2 regions of the Streptomyces sp. NPDC051322 genome follow, and region 2 is predicted to be linked to the other one. Evidence: riboswitches for the same ligand, from Rfam matches in the RefSeq annotation. Region 2 holds a riboswitch; the other holds the start of a gene.

Region 1 (10,955 bases), on a different contig from region 2:
CGTGTGGAACGTCCTGCTGACCGCCGTGCTGGTCCTGCTGGCCTTCCCGGTCCTCGCCGCGGCGCTCTTCGCGCTGGAGGCGGATCGAAAATTCGGGGCTCATGTATTCGATTCGGCAAATGGCGGCGCACTACTCTGGCAACACCTCTTCTGGTTCTTCGGCCATCCAGAGGTGTACATCATCGCTTTGCCATTCTTCGGAATTATTTCCGAAGTGATTCCAGTGTTCTCCCGAAAGCCGATGTTCGGCTACATCGGCCTGATCGCCGCGACGATCTCGATCGCCGGCCTGTCGGTGACCGTGTGGGCGCACCACATGTACGTCACCGGGGGAGTACTGCTGCCGTTCTTCTCCTTCATGACCTTCCTGATCGCGGTGCCGACCGGGGTGAAGTTCTTCAACTGGATCGGCACGATGTGGAAGGGGTCACTGAGTTTCGAGACCCCGATGCTCTGGGCCGTCGGCTTCCTGATCACCTTCACCTTCGGTGGTCTGACCGGCGTCATCCTGGCCTCGCCCCCGATGGACTTCCACGTCTCGGACTCGTACTTCGTGGTGGCGCACTTCCACTACGTCGTCTTCGGCACCGTGGTCTTCGCGATGTTCTCCGGCTTCCACTTCTGGTGGCCCAAGTTCACCGGGAAGATGCTGGACGAGCGGCTCGGCAAGATCACCTTCTGGACGCTGTTCGTCGGCTTCCACGGCACCTTCCTGGTGCAGCACTGGCTGGGCGTCGAGGGCATGCCGCGCCGTTACGCGGACTACCTCGCGGCCGACGGCTTCACCGCTCTGAACACCGTCTCGACCATCAGCTCCTTCCTGCTCGGACTGTCGATCCTGCCGTTCCTCTACAACGTCTGGAAGACCGCCAAGTACGGCAAGAAGATCGAGGTCGACGACCCCTGGGGCTACGGACGTTCACTCGAATGGGCGACCTCCTGCCCGCCGCCGCGGCACAACTTCACCACCCTGCCGCGGATCCGTTCCGAATCGCCGGCCTTCGACCTGCACCACCCGGAGATCGCGGCTCTCGAGCAGCTCGAGAACCACGGTGCCGGTGACAAGGTCCTCGCCGGTGGCAAGGAGACAGGCAAGTGAAGATCCAGGGAAAGATGTTCCTCTGGCTGAGCCTCTTCATCCTCGCCGTGGCGATCGTCTACGGCGTGTGGTCGAAGGAAGCGGCCGGAACGACGGCGCTCTTCATGGCCTTCGGGCTGAGCGTGATGATCGGCTTCTACCTGGCCTTCACGGCCCGGCGGATGGACGCGATCGCGCAGGACGACAAGGAGGCCGAGGTCGCCGACGAGGCGGGCGAGGTGGGCTTCTTCGCCCCGCACAGCTGGCAGCCGCTCTCGCTGGGCGTCGGTGCCGCGCTGGCCTTCCTGGCGGTGGCCATGGGCTGGTGGCTGCTGTACTTCTCGGCGCCGCTGATCGTGGTGGGGCTGTACGGCTGGGTCTTCGAGTTCTACCGCGGTGAGAACCAGAACCAGTAACGCGCATTTCGCACGTCGAACGAGGGGCCCGGACGCCATTCAGGTGTCCGGGCCCCTCGTTTGCAGTCATCCGGCGTGCCGCTGCCGGGCCCTCTTCATACCGTGTGCTCATGAGCCAAGTACCCCGATTCCGTACGGTCCTGAGCTGCTCGCTGCTGGTCGTCTCGCTGGGAACAGCGGCAGCCGCCTGCAGCGGATCCGACAGCAATCCGCTCGCCTCGACGCCGTTCGACGCGGGAGGCCAGATATCCTTCAGCGGCTCCAAGGGCCACGGCAAGGCCGACCCGAACAAGCCGCTGGAAATCACCACCAAGAACGGATCCGGCCGGATAACCGACGTGACGGCCACGGACGCCTCAGGGCGCCGACTGGCGGGCGAACTCTCCGCCGACGGCACCCGGTGGCACAGCACGGCTCCGCTGGCGGCAGGCGCGCACTACACGTTGCGGGTCGCCATCGAGAACGGCCGCGGCCGGCCGGGCAACCGCAAATTCACCTTCGACACCAAGTCGTCGTCCCATCGGCTCAACGCCACCTTCGGCCCCGAGGCCGGTGCCTACGGCGTCGGCCAGCCCATCACGGCGAAGCTCTCCGCCCCGGTCAAGGCCAAGGCGGACCGCGCCAAGGTGGAACGTGCCCTGAAGGTCGACTCGGTGCCGGCGGTGGTGGGGTCCTGGTACTGGGTGGACAGCAAGACGCTGCACTACCGCCCCAAGGAGTACTGGCCCGCGCACTCGAAGATCAACGTGCACAGCAACCTCAACGGGATAAAGATCACCGACAAGCTTTACGGCGGCGCCGCCAAACCCCTGAAGATAACCACCGGGGACCGCCTCGAGGCCCTCACCGACGCCGGCTCCGACGTGATGACGGTCAAGCGCAACGGAAAGGTGATCAACACCATTCCGGTCACCCTGGGCAAGCCGGGCTTCTCCACCCGAAACGGCGTCAAGGTCGTGCTCGGCAAGGAGTACTACGTCCAGATGAAGAGCACGAGCATCGGGATAGCCGCCGGCAGCTCGGACTCGTACGACCTGCCGGTGTACTACGCGACCCGCGTCACCTGGAGCGGTGAGTACGTCCACGCGGCGCCCTGGTCCGTGGGATCCCAGGGGGTCGCCAACACCAGCCACGGCTGCACCGGTATGAGCACCGCCAACGCCACCTGGTTCTTCAACACCTTCCACAAGGGCGACCTCGTCAGTGTCGTCGGAAGCGCCGGCGACACGATGACGCCGTTCGACAACGGCTTCGGCGACTGGAACCTGTCCTGGGACAAGTGGCGCAAGGGCAGCGCGCTGGTGGCCGGCAAGCAGGCGGAAAGCAGCCCGACCGACACGGCCCGGCTGCGGCCCGTCGCCTTCTGACCGTCAGGCCCGGGTGGAACCGGAGGCCGACGCCAGCCGGCTGCGCAGCAGGGCGGCCAGCGCGTCGGCGAACTCCACCGGCTCGACCGGCAGCGTCACCGCGGTCTCCGCGCGGCTCCAGGTGGCCAGCCAGGCGTCCTGCGGCCGACCGATCAGCAGCAGGACGGGCGGACACCGGAAGATCTCGTCCTTGATCTGCCGGCAGACGCCCATGCCGCCCGCGGGGACCGCCTCGCCGTCGAGCACGCAGACATCGACGCCGCCGTTGTCCAGGGCCCTGAGCACGGCGTCCAGGGTCGCGCACTCCAGGTACTGCACCGGCGGCACGTCCGCGGCGGGCCTGCGGCCCGCCGCGAGCCGTACCTGCTCCCGGGTGTTCGCGTCGTCGCTGTAGACCAGGACCGTGGCGCTCGGCTGCATTGTTCCTCCGTGACGACTGTGTCTTCGGGGTCTGAGGTGGCTTGCACCCTGGCGCGGATGCTACTCCGTCCGACACCACGTCAACACCGTTGAGCGACCCCCGGCGATGGGCTGTTCGGGCAGGACACGGGGTGCTGACACACCGAACGGCACCCCCCGAGGTGAGGGCCGGATAAGCGACCGACATAATGTCGGTCGTGGCGACAGCAACGACAGTAGAAACCGGGCACGCGCACCCGTCGGTCAATCGGCCGAACCTCACCAGCGTCGGAACCATCATTTGGTTGAGTTCCGAGCTGATGTTCTTCGCGGCCCTCTTCGCGATGTACTTCACCCTGCGATCGGTGACGGGTCCCGACCACTGGAAGGGTATGGCCGACGCGCTGAACGTTCCGTTCGCGGCGTCGAACACCACCATCCTTGTGCTCTCTTCTCTCACGTGCCAGCTCGGCGTCTTTGCCGCCGAGCGAGGCGATGTGAAGAAGTTGCGCTCGTGGTTCTCGATCACGTTCGTGATGGGTGCGATCTTCATCGGAGGCCAGATCTTCGAGTACACCAACCTGGTGAAGGAAGACGGCATCTCGCTGTCCTCCGACCCCTACGGTTCGGTGTTCTACCTGACGACCGGCTTCCACGGCTTGCACGTGACAGGCGGCCTGATCGCCTTCCTGTTCGTTCTGGGCAGGACGTACGCAGCCAAGAGATTCACCCACCACCAGGCAACCGCCGCCATCGTCGTGTCCTATTACTGGCACTTCGTCGATGTCGTCTGGATCGGCCTCTTCGCGACGATTTACCTGATCCAGTAAGCGGGCCCGAAGCCCCACTCATCCAGCAAGCACCGACGCAGAAGATCCTGACACCGGGGTAATCCGTGAAAAAGCTCTCCGCACGACGACGCCACCCGTTGGCGGCGGTCGTCGTCCTACTCCTCGCGCTGGCGGCCACCGGGGGGCTGTACGCCGCGTTCGCACCCGCGGGCAAGGCACAGGCCGACGACACCGCCCAGTCCCTCTCCATCACGGAGGGCAAGAAGCTGTTCTCCGTGGGCTGCGCAAGCTGCCACGGCATGGGTGGCCAGGGCACGACCGACGGGCCGAGCCTGGTGGGCGTCGGCGCGGCCGCCGTCGACTTCCAGGTCGGCACCGGCCGGATGCCCGCTCAGCAGCCCGGCCCGCAGGTGCCGAAGAAGAAGGTCATCTACACGCAGGCCGAGATCGACAAGCTCGCCGCGTACGTAGCCTCCCTCGGCGCCGGCCCCTCCGTGCCGACCGCGGAGCAGTACAGCGTCGACGGTGCCAACATCGCCAAGGGCGGCGAACTGTTCCGCACCAACTGCGCGCAGTGCCACAACTTCTCGGGTGAGGGCGGCGCGCTGACGCACGGCAAGTTCGCCCCGAGCCTGGAAGGCGTTGACCCGAAGCACGTCTATGAGGCCATGCTGACCGGCCCGCAGAACATGCCGTCCTTCCCCGACACGACGATGAACCAGCAGAACAAGCAGGACATCATCGCTTACGTCAAGACCGTCAATGGCGACAAATCCGCAAACCCCGGCGGCTTCAAGCTGGGCGGCCTCGGTCCGGTCAGTGAGGGCCTCTTCGGCTGGGTCTTCGGACTCGGTGCGCTGATCGCAGTTGCCATCTGGGTCGCGGCCCACACCGCTAAGGCCAAGAAGTCATGAGTAGCAATAAGAATTCCGAAGAGACCCTGCCCAGTGAGCAGGCCGCCGACCAGGCGGGTGCCGGTGCGGTGGAACACGCGGACGATCCGTTCGCCGATCCGGGCCTGCCGACCCACCGGCCACGCGTCCAGGACATCGATGAACGGGCAGCCAAGCGCTCCGAGCGGATGGTCGCTCTCCTGTTCACGATCTCGATGCTGGCCACGATCGCCTTCATCGCGTCCTATGTGATCTTCCCGATCGACAAGCTCATCTACATCTTCCCGTTCGGCCATGTGAGCGTGCTGAACTTCTCCCTGGGGCTGACCCTGGGTATCGCGCTCTTCTCGATCGGCGCGGGCGCGGTCCACTGGGCCCGCACGCTGATGTCGGACGTCGAGGTGGCGGACGACCGTCACGCGATCGAGGCCCCGCCCGAGGTCAAGGCGAAGGTGCTGGCCGACTTCGCGGCCGGTGCCGCCGAGTCCGGCTTCGGCCGCCGCAAGCTGCTCCGCAACACGCTGTTCGGTGCGATGGCCATGGTGCCGCTGGCCGGCGTGGTGCTGCTCCGTGACCTCGGCCCGCTGCCGGAGCAGAAGCTCCGCAAGACCCTGTGGGCCAAGGGCAAGGTCCTCGTCAACATGAACACCAACCAGCCGCTGCGTCCCGAGGACGTCGCTGTGGGTTCGCTGACGTTCGCCATGCCCGAGGGCCTGGACGAAAGCCAGGAGGACTTCCAGAAGCAGATCGCCAAGGCCGCCCTGATGATCGTCCGCATTCAGCCGGAGGAGATCAAGGACAAGCAGGAGCGCGAGTGGGCCCACGAGGGCATCGTCGCGTACTCGAAGATCTGCACCCATGTCGGCTGCCCGATCAGCCTGTACGAGCAGCAGACGCACCACGTGCTCTGCCCGTGCCACCAGTCCACCTTCGACCTGTCCGACGGCGCACGCGTCATCTTCGGCCCGGCCGGCCACCCCCTTCCGCAGCTGCGGATCGGTGTGAACGGCGAGGGTAACCTCGAAGCGCTCGGCGACTTTGCCAAGCCCGTCGGTCCTGCATTCTGGGAGCGCGGATGAGCACCGTGACGGATCCACAGCGCAAAGCGCCCGCCGGCGAGCGGGTGGCCGACTGGGCGGACGGCCGCCTGGGCATCTACGGCCTGGCCAAGACCAACATGCGGAAGATCTTCCCGGACCACTGGTCCTTCATGCTGGGTGAGATCTGCCTCTACAGCTTCATCATCATCATCCTCACGGGTGTGTACCTGACGCTGTTCTTCCACCCCAGCATGAACGAGGTCGTCTACGACGGTCCGTACGTGCCGCTGCAGGGTGTGCGGGTGTCCGAGGCGTACGCCTCGACGCTGCACATCAGCTTCGAGGTCCGCGGCGGTCTGCTCATCCGGCAGATCCACCACTGGGCCGCGCTGATCTTCCTGGCCGGCATGCTCGTGCACATGATGCGGGTGTTCTTCACGGGCGCCTTCCGCAAGCCGCGCGAGATCAATTGGCTGTTCGGCTTCCTGCTGCTGGTGCTGGGCATGTTCACCGGCTTCACCGGCTACTCGCTCCCGGACGACCTGCTCTCCGGTACCGGTGTGCGGTTCATGGAGGGCGTGATGCTCTCCATCCCGGTGGTCGGCTCGTACGCCTCGATGTTCCTGTACGGCGGTGAGTTCCCCGGCGGTGACTTCGTCGCCCGGTTCTACTCGGTCCATATTCTGCTGCTGCCCGGCATCATGCTGGGTCTGCTGGTCGGCCACCTGATCCTGGTCTTCTTCCACAAGCACACGCAGTTCGCGGGCCCCGGCAGGACGAACAAGAACGTCGTCGGTATGCCACTGCTGCCGATCTACATGGCCAAGGCCGGAGGCTTCTTCTTCCTGGTCTTCGGTGTCATCGCCGCCGTCTCCGCCATCGCCTCGATCAACCCGATCTGGGAGATCGGCCCCTACCGTCCGGACCAGGTGTCGACCGGCGCCCAGCCCGACTGGTACATGGGCTTCTCCGAGGGCCTGGTCCGCATCATGCCGGGCTGGGAGATCAGCGCCTGGGGTCACACCCTGGTACTGGGCGTTTTCGTGCCCATCGTGATCTTCCCGCTGGTCCTGGTCATGATCGGGGTCTATCCGTTCATCGAGTCCTGGATCACCGGTGACAAGCGCGAGCACCACATCCTGGACCGCCCGCGCAACGCCCCGACCCGTACCGGCCTCGGCGTCGCCTGGATCACGCTCTACGCGATCCTGCTGGTCGGTGGCGGTAACGACATCTGGGCCACGCACTTCCACCTGTCGATCAACGCGATCACCTGGTTCGTGCGGATCGGTATGTTCGTCGGACCGGTCATCGCCTTCATCATCACCAAGCGGTGGTGCATCGGTCTGCAGCGCCGCGACCGGGAGAAGGTGCTGCACGGCCGCGAGTCCGGTGTCATCAAGCGCCTGCCGCACGGTGAGTTCGTCGAGATCCACGAGCCGCTCAACCACCGTCAGCTGCACTCGCTCACCGCGCACGAGCAGTACAAGCCGTTCGAGATCGGCCCGTTGGTCGACGAGAACGGTGTCGAGCGCAAGGTGTCCCGTCTGACCAAGCTGCGCGCCAAGCTGAGCAAGGGCTACTACGGCGAGCACAACCAGATCGAGAAGCCCAGCGCGGAGGAGTACAAGGAGATCACCAGCGGCCACGGCCACCACTGATGCCTTGGCTCGGAACAGCCTGACCTGAACGGGTCGCCACGGCGGGAGCCCCGTCCATCTCCTCTGATGGACGGGGCTCCTTGCCGTCCGGGGGGATGGATAAGGTGGAGGCATCCCTATTGGCTGTGGACCCAGGAGCGGACCATGAACGTTGTGACCCCGGTTGGCGGCGACAGCGTGGCGGCCTACTCCTGGCCGGTCGTCCTCGACTCCCTGCTCGGCGGAACCGACCAGAGCGCGGAGGCCACCGCCTGGGCGATGGACCGCATCATGCGCGGCGAGGCGACCGACGCGCAGATCGCGGGTTTCGCGGTGGCGCTGCGGGCCAAGGGCGAGACGGTCGCGGAGATCACGGGTCTGGTGCGGAGCATGTACGAGCACGCCCGTCTGATCGAGGTGCCCGGGGACACCGTGGACATCGTCGGCACAGGCGGTGACGGCGCCAAGACGGTGAACATCTCCACCATGTCGGCGATCGTGGTGGCCGGCGCGGGGGCGAAGGTCGTCAAGCACGGGAACCGGGCGGCCTCGTCGGCGAGCGGTGCGTCCGATGTGCTGGAGAAGCTCGGCGTCAATCTGGAGCTGACCCCGCGACGGGTGGTCGAGGTCGCCGACGAGGCCGGCATCACCATGTGTTTCGCGGTGAAGTTCCATCCCGCCCTGCGGTATGTGGCGGCGGCCCGGCGCGAGTTGGGCATCCGCACCACGTTCAACGTGCTGGGCCCGCTCACCAACCCGGCGAGGGTGAGGGCGCAGGCGACCGGGGTCGCAGACGCCCGGATGGCACCCATCATGGCCGGCGTGCTGGCCGAGCGCGGCTCGTCCGCGCTGGTGTTCCGGGGAGACGACGGGCTCGACGAACTGACCACCACGGCCACCTCACGGGTGTGGATCGTGGCCGACGGTGCGGTCCGCGAAGAGGCCTTCGATCCCCGCGACGTGGGCATCCGGCTGGTGCCGGTGGAGGCACTGCGCGGCGCCGACGCCTCGTACAACGCCGACGTCGCCCGTCGGCTGCTGGCCGGTGAAACCGGACCGGTGCGCGATGCGGTGCTGCTCAACTCCGCGGCGGCGCTGGTCGCGCTGCGGCCGGGCACCGGCTCGCTGACCGAGCAGATCGCGGCCGGTATCGAGCGCGCCGCGGAGTCCGTGGACTCCGGAGCGGCGCGCGGCGCGCTGGACAGATGGGTCGCGGCGAGCAACGCCTGATGCACCCCGCGCCACCCGGTGTGACGTACGGCGCGGTCCGGAATCCGGACCGCGCCTTGCGCATCCCGCATCTTGTGGCAAGCTACTTGCCAGGTCATGAGTGACAGCGACTACGGCCCCAGCCCGCTGTCCGGCAACCCTCCGTCCGTGGCGGGGTGCCCTGGGTGAAGACCGGGCCGCAGACAGCACAGTCCGCGGCAAGCGCGGATCCCTCGCCAGGGATCCTGGTCATCGAGGGAGTTCTTCCATGGTTCAGCGAATGCGATAGGGCAGTAGCCCCCCTCTCCGCACACCCCTTTCCGCACTGTCCGGTGCTGCCCCGATGCGCGGCGCCCCCAGTGAATTCGCCTGCCCTTTCCGGGAGTTCGCCATGTCTGTTGCCACCGCTGCCTTCACCTCCGCCGCTGCTACGGACGCCTGTACGGGTGCCCCGCTGCCGGTCCTCGGGCGGGATGTCTCGGTGCCGCTCGTCACCGGCGGCGAGGTCGGCTACGCCGCGCTCGACTACGCGGCCAGCGCCCCCGCCCTGCAGCGGGTCTGGGACGACGTGGCCGCCTATGCGCCGTACTACGGCAGCGTGCACCGCGGTGCCGGCTACCTGTCGCAGCTCTCCACCGACCTTTTCGAGAACAGCCGGTCCACCATCGCCGCGTTTCTCGGCTGCCGCGAGGATCATCAGGTCGTTTTCACCCGGTCGACCACCGACTCCCTCAACCTGCTGGCCGCTGCGCTGCCGGCCGGCTGTGAGGTCTTCGTCTTCGAGACCGAGCATCACGCCTCGCTGCTGCCCTGGCGCGACGCCACCGTCACCTACCTGGACGCACCGCGCACCCCGCAGCAGGCCGTCGAGACCCTGGAGCGCGCCCTCGCGGCCCGTGCCGCCGCCGGTCCTGCTCTGGTGTGCGTGACCGGGGCATCGAACGTCACCGGTGAGCTGTGGCCGGTGGCGGAGCTGGCTGCCGCCGCCCACGCGCACGGCGCGCGGATCGTGCTGGACGCCGCGCAGCTCGCCCCGCACCACCCGGTGGACATCGTGGCTCTCGACGTCGACTGGGTCGCTTTCTCCGGGCACAAGCTGTACGCACCCTTCGGCTCCGGCGTCCTCGCGGGCCGCTCCGACTGGCTGCAGGACGCGGAGCCGTATCTGGCCGGCGGCGGTGCCTCCCGCCAGGTGAGCAGGCGCGCCGACGGCGGTGTGGACGTCGAGTGGCACAGCACGGCCGCCCGGCACGAGGCCGGCTCGCCCAACGTCATCGGGGCCTACTCCATCGCTGCCGCCTGCAAGGCGCTCACCGAGGCCGGTTTCGACTCGCTGGTCGAGCGGGAGCAGGCACTGATCGCCAAGGTCCGCGAAGGCCTCGCCGAGGTGGACGCGGTGCGAGTGCTCTCGCTCTTCGGTGACGAGGCCCCACGCGTCGGCGTCATCTCGTTCGTGGTGGAGGGCTGGAACAGCTCGCACTTCGCCGCCGCGCTCTCGGCCGAATACGGCATCGGGGTGCGGGACGGCCTCTTCTGCGCCCACCCGCTGGTGCGCACCCTGCTCGGTGGCGACCCGCAGGACCAGGGGGAGTGCGGCGCGCCCGAGGGCGCGCCCGGCGCCTCGCTCAACGCCATCCGGGTGAGTTTCGGCGCCGGTACACCGGACGAGCACGTGGAGCGTTTCGTCTCCGCGGTCAAGGAGCTGGTGCGGGACGGCGCCCGCTGGAACTACCGCACCGAGAACGGCCGTTGCGTGCCGGCCGTGTGAGACCGGTGCCACCCCGCCCTCGGCCGGCCGCGCGGCCGGGGGCGCCGGCCGCGCGGACGGGGATGCCGCCCTACGCGTCGAGCCCGATGGCGAAAGCCGCTTCCAGATCGTGCTGCGAGTACGTCCGGAACGCCACGTGGGTGTCGGTGGCCTCGACGCCGGGGATCTTGCTGATCCGGCCGGGGATGATGTCCGCGAGATCGTCGTGCCGGGCCACCCGGACCAGCGCGATCAGGTCGTACGTTCCGGTGACGGAGTAGACCTCGCTGACGTTCTCCAGCGAAGCGAGTGATTCGGCGATCTCGGGGATCCGGTCCACGCTGGTCTTGATGAGCACGATCGCGGTGATCACGG
Region 2 (10,955 bases):
GCAGGGCTACACCGTGCTGCTCCCCATCCTGGCAATGGCGGGCGCCGGCCAGGTCGGCTCGGCGGTGGCGGTCTACCTGCGCCTTCCGCACAACAAGTCGATCCGCAAGACCATCAGGTCCGCACTCCCCGCCGGCTTCCTCGGCGTCGGCGAACCCCTGATCTACGGCGTCTCGCTGCCCATCGGCCGCCCGTTCGTCACCGCCTGCGTCGGCGGTGCCTTCGGCGGCGGCTTCATCGGTCTCTTCAACCAGCTCGGCGACTCGATGGGCTCCACCGCCATCGGCCCATCGGGCTGGGCCCTGTTCCCCCTGCTCAAGGGCGACCACGGCCTGGGCACCTCACTCGCGATCTACGCGGGCGGGCTGCTGGTCGGTTACCTCGCCGGCTTCGTCGCCACGTACTTCTTCGGCTTCAGCAAGACGCTCCTTGCGGAGTTCAACGTCGACCCTGCGGCGGCCGCCACCGGTACCGCCGGACCGGCCCCGGCACCGAACGACGACCGCGCTCCGGGTGGCCCGGCCCAGGAACCGGCGGGCGTCTGACACCGCACGGCCGCGCGGTCCGGGGAAGAGGGCGCACCCGCTGTGGAACGCGGGTGCGCCCCGCCATGTCCGGGAAGCTCAAGGACTACGCCCACTGACCCACTCCGTGGCCCGCTGAAACGGCGACACCTCCACCTGTACGTGCACACCACGGTACGACCCCTTGTCTTCTTACTGACCAGTCAGTAAGTTCCGGATACCCGCATCACAGGTCTCACCGTGGAGTCCCTCATGCATGCGAAAAAACGTCTGGTGGCCACTGCCATGGCCACCGCCGCCTGTCTCGGCGCTTACGCGGTACCGGCGGTCGCCGCCTCCGGACCGGACAACGAGGTGTCCCGAGGGGTCACCATCCCGTCGTTCTACAACCCGCCCGCCGAACTGCCCGCCGCCAACGGCACACTGATCCGCACCGAGCCGCTGCCGCTCGATCTGAGCCTGCCGGGGCTCGAGGGCCCGCTGCCGGGCAGGGCGACCCGGCTGATGTACAAGTCCACCGACTCCAACGGCAAGCCGGTGGCCGTGACCGGCGCGTACATCGAGCCGTCGACAGCCTGGTCCGGCGACGGACCGCGACCGTTGGTGGCCTTCGCGTCGGGCACGATGGGGCAGGGCGACCAGTGCGCGCCCTCGCTGGCGCTGCAGCACCCGCTGCAGATCAACACCGGGACGGTGTCCCTCGGTTACGAGGACCTGGCGATCTACCGGTTGCTCGCCAAGGGCGTGGCCGTGGCCCTCACCGACTACGCCGGTCTCGGCGCGACCGACCGGCTGCACACCTACGTCAACCGCGTCGACGAAGCGCATGCCGTCCTCGATGCCGCCCGCGCGGCACACACCGTGCCCGGCGCGTCGATCGGTCCGGACTCCCGCGTCGGCCTCTACGGCTACAGCGAGGGCGGCGGGGCGACCGCCGCGGCCGCCGAACTCCAGTCGTCCTACGCGCCCGACGTCCCCCTGTCCGGCACCTACGCCGGTGCGCCGCCCGCCGATCTGACCACCGTCATGAAGGGCATCGACGGCAGCGGCCTGGCCGGCGCACTCGGCTGGTCGATCAACGGTTTCCTCCAGTCCGACCCGGCCCTGGCCGACTTCGCCGATTCGCAGATCAACGCTGCGGGCAAGGCCGCACTCGCAGATCTGTCCACCATGTGCGTCGGCGACGCGGTCCTCGGCTACGGCTTCAAGAAGAGCTCGTCGTGGACGACCAGCGGCAAGCCCATCTCCGAGGTCATCGCGGCCGCCCCCGAGGTCCAAGCCGTCCTGGACGCACAGCGCATCGGCAAGCTGAAGCCGTCCGGCCCGGTGCGGGTGGCGACCGGCGTGGCGGACGACATCGTGGTGCACTCACAGGTACGGCAACTCGCCGTGGACTGGTGCGACAAGGGCGCGAACGTCACCTACAAGCCGCTACGGCTGCCCAACCTCGGCGACCGGACGCTGATCAACCACCTCACACCGGCCATCGCCGACCAGGGCTCCGCCATCTCCTGGCTGACCGACCGCCTGGCGGGCGAACCGACCGCCTCCAACTGCGCGACGATGCCCTTCCAGCCGTGAGTGACATCATGCGGGACGGTGTGTCCGCCGTCCCATCGCAGGAGGTCCTGTCCTGTACGCACGAGAGGTTCGACGACCTGCCCGTCGTACGGTTCTCGCCCTCGGCGCGGGAACAGCGCTCGCCGCCCTCCCCCTGGACGCGACGGCGTCCGCGGCCCCGGCCCGTTTCCGTGCCGTCGACCGGCGGTTGAGCGACCTCGAACAGGAGCACCACGCCCGCCTGGGGGTGTTCGGCCGCAACCTGCGCACGGGCGAGACCGTCGTGCGCCGTGCCGACGAACGCTTCCCGATGTGCTCGGTCTGGAAGACGCTCGCCGCTGCCGCCGTCCTGCGGGACCTCGACCGGCACGGCGAGTGCCTTGCCGAGCGCATCCATTACACCGAGGCCGACCTGGTCGCCCACTCCCCGGTGACCGGCACCCCCGAGCATCTGGCGGGCGGCATGACGGTGGCGGAACTCTGCGCGGCCGCCGTCTCCATCAGCGACAACACCGCGGCGAACCTGCTGCTCCGAGAGCTCGGCGGCCCCACAGCCGTCACCCGGTTCGCCCGGTCGGTGGGCGACCCGACCACCCGGCTGGACCGGTGGGAGACCGAGCTGAACTCGGCCGAGCCGTGGCGCGTGGAGGACACCACCAGTCCACGCGCCATCGCGACGACATGTGCCCGTCTCGTCGTCGGTCGCGTCCTGAACCGGCCGGACCGGGACCGGCTGACCACCTGGATGCGGAACAGCGCCACCAACGGGCAGAGTTGCCGCGCCGGACTCCCCGCCGACTGGACGATCGCGGACAAGACCGGCAGCGGCGACTACGGCACCAACAACGACGTGGGCGTCACCTGGACCCCGGACGGCACGCCGATCGTGCTTGCCGTCCTCACCACACACCAGGACGCCTCGTCCACAGCGGATTACCCGCTGGTGGCCGCGGCCGCCGGACTGCTGGCGGACGCACTCGGCTGAACGCGCCGCGCCGAAACGCCCGAGGGCGGCACCCCCTGGGAGAAGGGGCACCGCCCTCGGCCGTGAGCCGTAATGCTGTGCAGCCGTACAGCTGTGGAACTACCGAGCCGGGGCTCAGAAGTCCATGTCACCGCCCGGCATGCCGCCCGGGGCGCCGCCGGCGGCGGCCTTCTCCGGCTTGTCGGCGATGACGGCCTCGGTGGTGAGGAACAGCGCGGCGATCGACGCGGCGTTCTGCAGCGCGGAGCGCGTGACCTTGGCCGGGTCGATGATGCCCTCGGCGATCATGTCGACGTACTCGCCGGTCGCGGCGTTGAGGCCGTGACCGATGGGCAGGTTGCGGACCTTCTCGACGATGACTCCGCCTTCGAGACCACCGTTGACGGCGATCTGCTTCAGCGGGGCCTCCAGCGCGAGCTTCACGGCGTTGGCGCCGGTCGCCTCGTCACCCTCGAGCTCGAGCTTCTCGAAGACCGAGGAGGCCTGGATGAGCGCCACGCCACCACCGGCGACGATGCCCTCCTCGACGGCCGCCTTCGCGTTGCGAACGGCGTCCTCGATGCGGTGCTTGCGCTCCTTGAGCTCGACCTCGGTCGCCGCGCCGGCCTTGATGACGGCCACGCCGCCGGCCAGCTTCGCGAGGCGCTCCTGGAGCTTCTCGCGGTCGTAGTCCGAGTCGGAGTTCTCGATCTCGGCACGGATCTGGTTGACGCGACCCTGAACCTGGTCGCTCTCACCGGCGCCGTCGACGATCGTGGTCTCGTCCTTGGTGATGACGACCTTGCGGGCGCGGCCGAGCAGGTCCAGACCGGCGCTCTCGAGCTTGAGGCCGACCTCCTCGGAGATGACCGTGCCGCCCGTGAGGATGGCGATGTCACCGAGCATGGCCTTGCGGCGGTCACCGAAGCCCGGGGCCTTGACGGCGACGGACTTGAAGGTGCCCTTGATCTTGTTGACGACCAGGGTGGAGAGCGCCTCGCCCTCGACGTCCTCGGCGATGATCAGCAGCGGCTTGCCGGACTGCATGACCTTCTCGAGCAGCGGAATGAGGTCCTTGACGCTGCCGATCTTGGAGTTGACGATCAGGATGTACGGGTCGTCGAGCGACGCCTCCATACGCTCCATGTCGGTGGCGAAGTACGCCGAGATGTAGCCCTTGTCGAAGCGCATGCCCTCGGTGAGCTCCAGCTCCAGACCGAAGGTCTGGGCCTCCTCGACCGTGATGACGCCTTCCTTGCCGACCTTGTCCATCGCCTCGGCGATGAGCTCGCCGATCTGCGTGTCGGCGGCGGAGATGGAGGCGGTCGAAGCGATCTGCTCCTTGGTCTCCACGTCCTTGGCCTGCTCGAGCAGGGCAGCGGAGACGGCCTCGACGGCCTTCTCGATGCCGCGCTTCAGGGCCATCGGGTTGGCACCGGCTGCGACGTTGCGCAGGCCCTCGCGGACCAGCGCCTGGGCGAGGACGGTCGCGGTGGTCGTACCGTCACCGGCGACGTCGTCCGTCTTCTTGGCGACTTCCTTGACCAGCTCGGCGCCGATCTTCTCGTACGGGTCCTCGAGCTCGATCTCCTTGGCGATGGAAACACCATCGTTGGTGATCGTGGGGGCGCCCCACTTCTTCTCGAGGACGACGTTGCGGCCCTTCGGGCCGAGGGTGACCTTGACGGCGTCGGCGAGCTGGTTCATCCCGCGCTCGAGACCGCGCCGTGCCTCCTCGTCGAACGCGATGATCTTGGCCATGTGAAGTGGTCCTCCCGGACAGGGTGGGATGCGTCAGACCTGGCGGCGCCCGCGACGGACGGCCTGCCTGCCTGGTGGTTCCTTGCCCCACCCGGCCTGCGGGCCTCGCCAACCCGGTCTTTCTGTCACTCTCACTGGGAGAGTGCTAATGCCAATGATTAGCACTCGACCCCCACGAGTGCAAGCGCCTCCGGATGATCCGGGCGGCGCGAGGCGGACGCACGAGAGGCCCGTACCCCGGTGTGGGGTACGGGCCTCTCGGCGTGAGTGCGTCGGTGGCCGATCGCGCCGAGAATCAGACGGCGAGCTTGACCATGTCCGCCTGCGGACCCTTCTGGCCCTGCGAGATCTCGAACTCCACTCGCTGACCTTCTTCAAGGGTGCGGTAACCGTCCATCTGAATCGCGCTGTAGTGGACGAAAACATCCGCACCACCGTCGACCGCGATGAAGCCGTACCCCTTCTCCGCGTTGAACCACTTGACGGTGCCCTGAGCCATCCCTAACTCCCCTATTACTGGCCCTTGCACGGACCCGCACTTCGCGGGACCCGGGGTCAGACCTTGCGCCGGAACGCGTCGACCGCGGCTGAATGTATCTGCCCAACTGCCCTCTGCAACAGGGCAATCGGACGAGAAATCTGTGCGTGACCGAACGCCCGAATGGGCAGATTTTCGCAGGTTCCCGGGCAAGTCGGGCCGGGCAAAGGGCACTTACGCCACAAAAGGTTTCACTTTTTGTCCGCATCTTGTCGCGTCCTCATATGCACTTGGCATGAGCAGCGAAGGGGACTACCCCAACTGTACCGCGCTCAACCGCATGGAATTACCCCCTCCGCTTCTGGCCCGGAGGGGGTAATCAAGGGTGCGATCGTGGCGCAGGACGGGCGCCGTCGGAGGGCTGTCAGCCGCCGGCGACGGCCGGAATGATCGAGACGCCGGCGCCGTCCGGCGTGGCGGTCTCCAGGCCCTGCTCGAAGCGCACGTCGTCGTCGTTGACGTACACGTTCACGAAGCGGCGCAGCTTGCCCTGGTCGTCCAGGACGCGGGCCGCGATGCCGGTGTGGTTCTTCTCCAGGTCGGCGATGACCTCGGCGAGGGTGCCGCCCTCGGCGACGACCTCGGCCTGGCCGCCGGTGTACGTGCGGAGGATGGTGGGGATGCGGACCTTGACGCTCATGCGGATTGCCTTCCGGGAGACCGGCCGTCCAGGAGACCGGGGAGTGTGCGGGACGGGACGGGGTTCAGCTGGTGGCCAGGCCGGCCTCGCGGAACGCGTCCAGGGTCGGGCGGATCGTCGCGGTGGGGCGTGAGGTCTCGGCCACCGCGTCCAGGGTCTTGAGGCCGTCACCGGTGTTCAGAACGACGGTGGACAGCGCCGGGTCGAGCAGACCCGCCTCCAGCAGCTTCCTGGTCACGCCGACGGTCACCCCGCCCGCGGTCTCCGCGAAGATGCCCTCGGTGCGGGCCAGCAGCTTGATCGCGTCGACGATCTGCTCGTCGTTGACGTCCTCGACCGCGCCGCCGGTGCGCCGGGCGATGTCCAGGACGTACGGGCCGTCCGCCGGGTTGCCGATGGCGAGGGACTTGGCGATCGTGTTCGGCTTCTGCGGCCGCACCACGTCGTGGCCCGCCTTGAAGGCGGTGGAGACCGGCGAGCAGCCCTCGGCCTGCGCGCCGAAGATCCGGTACGGCTTGTCCTCGACCAGGCCGAGCTTGATCAGCTCCTGAAGACCCTTGTCGATCTTCGTGAGCTGGGAGCCGGACGCGATCGGGATGACGATCTGGTCGGGCAGCCGCCAGCCGAGCTGCTCGCAGATCTCGTACGCCAGCGTCTTCGAGCCCTCGCCGTAGTACGGGCGGAGGTTGACGTTGACGAAGCCCCAGCCCTCGCCGATCGGGTCGCCGATGAGCTCGGAGCAGAAGCGGTTGACGTCGTCGTAGTTGCCCTCGATACCGACCAGTTCACCGCCGTACACCGCGGCCATCACGACCTTGCCCTGCTCCAGGTCGTGCGGGATGAACACGCAGGAGCGGAAGCCGGAGCGGGCGGCGGCGGCGCCGACGGCGCCTGCCAGGTTCCCGGTCGAGGAGCAGGACAGGGTGGTGAAGCCGAAGGCGCGGGCGGCCTCGACGGCGATCGCGACGACCCGGTCCTTGAAGGAGTGCGTCGGGTTCCCGGAGTCGTCCTTGATGTGCAGGCCACCGGTGATGCCGAGCTCGCGGGCCAGGTTGTCGGCCTTGACCAGCTTGGTGAATCCCGGGTTCAGATTGGGCTGCGACGCGACATCCGCGGGGACCGGCAGCAGCGGCGCGTAACGCCAGATGTTGTTCGGTCCTGCCTCGATGCGCTTCTTCAGCTCGTCGGGGGAGCCGCTCGGCAGGTCGTACGCGACTTCGAGCGGCCCGAAACAGGAGGCACAGGCGAAGATCGGTCCGAGCGGGAAACGCTCTCCGCATTCGCGGCAGGAAAGCGCGGCGGCGGGTCCGAGATCGACGGATCCGGTGGAGTTCGTGGTGTCGGCGACAGTCTGCACAGCCATGGTGGCGAGGTCCCTTTCTCCTCATCTTCCTCGCGACGTACTTCGCCGCAAGACGGAATTGGCACCTTCCCCACCATGACCTCGCGGTCGGCGGAAGGTTGCCGGGACTTCAACGGGCCGTTCCCTCAGTCCCTCTGGATGAGCGCTATGACGCCGGGCCGCCGGGCCCGGGTATTTGTCCCACGTACCGACCCCCGGCATGCGGCGGTCTCTCGCGTTGTTCAAGACTGTAGCCGAAGGCGAGGACGATGAAGAGAGTCGTCCGTACCGCGAGATGACTGTCACATGAGCCGCTGCCGCGGCCGGCGCACCTAGGAGACACTCCGTGCTGGATGAGGTGGAACGCTGGCTGACCAGGCGTTCCTGGTCGGCCGCCGACCGTCCGCTGGACCGGCTGACCGCCGCCAAGCGCTGCACGAAGGTGAGCGTGGTACTGCCTGCGCTGAACGAGGAGGCCACGGTCGGCGACATCGTCGTGGCGATCCGGCGGGACCTGATGGAGGCGGTGCCGCTGGTGGACGAGCTGGTCGTGGTCGACTCGGGCTCCACCGACCGTACGGCCGAGGTCGCGGCGAAGGCCGGCGCACGGGTGGTGCACCGGGACACCATCCTGCGCCGGATACCCGCTCTGCCCGGCAAGGGCGAGGTGCTGTGGCGCTCGCTCCTGGCGACCAGCGGCGAGATCGTCTGCTTCGTCGACGCCGACCTGAAGGACTTCTCGACGGACTTCGTCTCCGGCATCGTCGGACCGCTGCTCACGGAGCCCGATGTGCATTTCGTCAAGGCCATGTACGACCGTCCGCTGGGCGCGGCCCCCGGACAGGGCGGCCGGGTGACGGAGCTGGTGGCCCGGCCGCTGCTCAATCTGCACTGGCCCCAGCTGGCCGGTTTCGTCCAGCCGCTGGGAGGCGAGTACGCGGCGCGCCGCTCGCTGCTCGAGCGGCTCCCCTTCCCGGTCGGTTACGGAGTGGAGCTCGGCCTGCTGGTCGACGCGCTCCAGACGGTGGGGCTCGACGCGCTGGCCCAGGTCGATGTCGGCTCCCGCAGGCACCGCCACCAGGACGGCCTGGCGCTCGGCCGGATGGCGGCCGCTATTTACCGGACCGCGCAGCTGCGGCTCTCCCGCGGGCATCTGGTGCGGCCCGAGCTCACCCAGTTCGAACGCGGTCCTGACGGGTTCGTGCCGCGGACGTTTCCGGTGGACACCGAGGAGCGGCCACCGATGCGCGAGGTGGCCGAGTACGAGGCGCGCCGCGCTGCGTGACCGGACGCGCACGCCGCCGGCCAAAAGAATCCGGCCGACTTCACGAGAGAATCCGCACCGCCCATCAGTCCACGAAATCCGCTTGGATACCGCGACCGGGGAGCGCATAAGCACCTACGAATACGTCGGACGCGACGGATTTCGTTGCGGTGCGCCCTTAATGAGGTCTTGACGGGATCCATCGGTAAGGGTTGTATTCGGACACCGGAGCGGCGCGGAGGTCCCCGCTCGGTCCAGCCCACGCACCGATGGGACACGGATAATCAACATGCCCGACATGGCCGTTGGCGCCACGCCCCAGAAGTCCGAAGTCGAGAAGCCCCCCGCCGGCACTCGCGACACAGCCGCCCCGAAGCTCACCCGGTCGATCGGGGTGGTGGGGGGCACGCTGCTCACACTGACCTGCCTGACCCCGGCTTCCTCACTCTTCGTGATCGTGCCGGACTCGTTCGCGACCCTCGGCACCGGCACGGCCCTCACCATCGCCATCGCCGGCCTGCTCTGCATCGGCGTCGCCTTCACCTACTCCGAACTCGGCACGCTGATACCGAGCTCCGGCGGCGAGTACGCCATGGTCGGCACCCTGATGGGCCGGCTCGCTGGGTGGCTGGTTTTCGTCCTGTCGCTGATCGTGGTCATGATCGTGCCGCCCATCATCGCGCTGGGCACCGCCGACTATCTGGCGCCGATCGCCCACCTCAGTCCGCAGCTCACCGCGGCCGGGGTCATGGTGCTCGCCACCCTGATGGGACTGCTGGATCTGCGCGCCAACGCCTGGATCACCGGCATCTTCCTGGTCCTGGAGGTGGTGGCCTGCGCGGTGGTCGCCTTCCTCGGCTTCAGCCACACCAGCAGGTCCGCCTCGGTCCTCGTCCACCCGGTGATGGCCACCGGACACGGTCAGAGCTCGGCCGTCACCGCCGGGCTGATCGTGACCGGTCTGGCTACCGCCCTCTTCATCCTGCAGGGCTTCTCCACGGCCGTGTATCTCGCCGAGGAGATGGACAACCCGCGCCGCAACGTCTCCAGGACCGTGCTGTGGACGCTCGGCATCGGGGCGGCCGTCGTGCTGATCCCGGTGGTGGCGATCACGCTCGGCGCCCCCGACCTGGCGACCCTCGCCACCGGCGACGTCGCGGGCATGGTGGCGAGCTGGAGCAACTCCGGCGTCGGCACCTTCGTCAGCCTCTGCATCGCGCTGGCGATCATCAACGCCGCGATCGTGATGGTGATCCAGAACTCCCGCGTCGTCTACTCGTCGGCGCGCGACGCGGCATGGCCGGATTCCGTCAACCGTGCCTTCTCGCACGTCAGCCGGCGGTACGGCTCCCCCTGGGTGGCCACGCTGGCCGTGGGCATCCCCGGAGCGGCCCTGTGCTTCGTCAACCTGGACACCCTGAGCGAGGTCACCGGGGTGGCGGTCGCCGCGATGTACGTGTTCGTCGCGCTGGGCGCACTGGTCTCCCGCCGGGGCGCACACAAGGACCGGCCGGCCTGGCGCATGCCGCTGTGGCCCGCGATCCCGGCGCTGCTGGTCGTCGTACTGGCCTGGGTGCTGTACCAGCAGAGCGTCAAGAGCCTCGTCATCACCGGCGTCATCGTCGCGGCGGCCACCGGCTACTGGGCGCTCTACCTCCGCCCCCGCAGCGAAACGCACTGGGTGATCTCGGTCCCCGAGGACGTGCTCGCCCCCGCCGGGGACGGCGCCAGCCAGGACCCGGTGGCGGGGCCCCAGCACGTTTGAGCGGTTCCGCCAGGGGCTAGGTAGGCGTCATGTCCTCTCCGCACGCCGCTCAGATCCTCGTCGCCTCCAACCGCGGCCCCGTCTCGTACACCCTGCGCGAAGACGGTGAGCTCGATCCCCGGCGCGGTGGCGGCGGCCTCGTCTCGGGGCTCTCGGCCATCGGGGGGGACGCCGACTCGCTGTGGGTGTGTGCCGCGCTCGGCGAGGGCGACCGCGAGGCGGTCCGCCGCGGGGTCGGCGAGGACGGGGTGCGGATGCTCGACATCGACGCCGATGTGCACCACGCCGCGTACAACGACATCGCCAACTCGGTGCTCTGGTTCGTGCACCACATGCTCTATCAGACACCGCTCGAGCCGGTGTTCGACGCCGCCTTCCGGCAACAGTGGGCGGCGTACCGCACCTACAACCGGGCCTTCGCCGATGCGCTGGCCGCCGAGGCCGCCAAGGACGCCGTCGTCCTGGTGCAGGACTACCACCTGGCGCTGGTGCCGGGGATGCTGCGCGAGCTCCGCCCCGATCTGCGGATCGGGCACTTCTCGCACACCCCGTGGGCGCCCGTCGACTACTTCCGGCTGCTGCCCGACGACATCGGTGA

The links. A riboswitch is a leader RNA that binds a small molecule or an ion and turns the genes downstream of it on or off. The one in region 2 is predicted to bind S-adenosylmethionine.
Region 1: linked by a shared signal. The riboswitch ahead of AB0436_RS01620 (aminotransferase class V-fold PLP-dependent enzyme) and the one ahead of thrC (threonine synthase) in region 2 are both predicted to bind S-adenosylmethionine.

The regions. Positions count from the first base shown of each region.
Region 1 covers NZ_JBFBAK010000001.1:348,183-359,137, reverse strand. Annotated here, with positions in the region: gene ctaD (cytochrome c oxidase subunit I) at 1-1,099, shown strand, start outside; gene AB0436_RS01660 (cytochrome c oxidase subunit 4) at 1,096-1,494, shown strand; gene AB0436_RS01655 (Ig-like domain-containing protein) at 1,605-2,861, shown strand; gene AB0436_RS01650 (hypothetical protein) at 2,865-3,281, opposite strand; gene AB0436_RS01645 (heme-copper oxidase subunit III) at 3,470-4,090, shown strand; gene AB0436_RS01640 (c-type cytochrome) at 4,156-4,965, shown strand; gene AB0436_RS01635 (Rieske 2Fe-2S domain-containing protein) at 4,962-6,023, shown strand; gene AB0436_RS01630 (cytochrome bc complex cytochrome b subunit) at 6,020-7,645, shown strand; gene trpD (anthranilate phosphoribosyltransferase) at 7,790-8,854, shown strand; SAM riboswitch class IV at 8,947-9,064, shown strand; gene AB0436_RS01620 (aminotransferase class V-fold PLP-dependent enzyme) at 9,225-10,601, shown strand; gene AB0436_RS01615 (Lrp/AsnC ligand binding domain-containing protein) at 10,672-10,953, opposite strand; gene AB0436_RS01610 (rhomboid family intramembrane serine protease) at 10,950-10,955, opposite strand, start outside.
Region 2 covers NZ_JBFBAK010000015.1:14,433-25,387, reverse strand. Annotated here, with positions in the region: gene AB0436_RS27585 (PTS transporter subunit EIIC) at 1-544, shown strand, start outside; gene AB0436_RS27580 (lipase family protein) at 776-2,104, shown strand; gene bla (class A beta-lactamase) at 2,157-3,068, shown strand; gene groL (chaperonin GroEL) at 3,183-4,808, opposite strand; gene AB0436_RS27565 (cold-shock protein) at 5,104-5,307, opposite strand; gene AB0436_RS27560 (MoaD/ThiS family protein) at 5,711-5,986, opposite strand; gene thrC (threonine synthase) at 6,051-7,349, opposite strand; SAM riboswitch class I at 7,368-7,494, opposite strand; gene AB0436_RS27550 (glucosyl-3-phosphoglycerate synthase) at 7,675-8,613, shown strand; gene AB0436_RS27545 (APC family permease) at 8,891-10,357, shown strand; gene AB0436_RS27540 (trehalose-6-phosphate synthase) at 10,387-10,955, shown strand, end outside.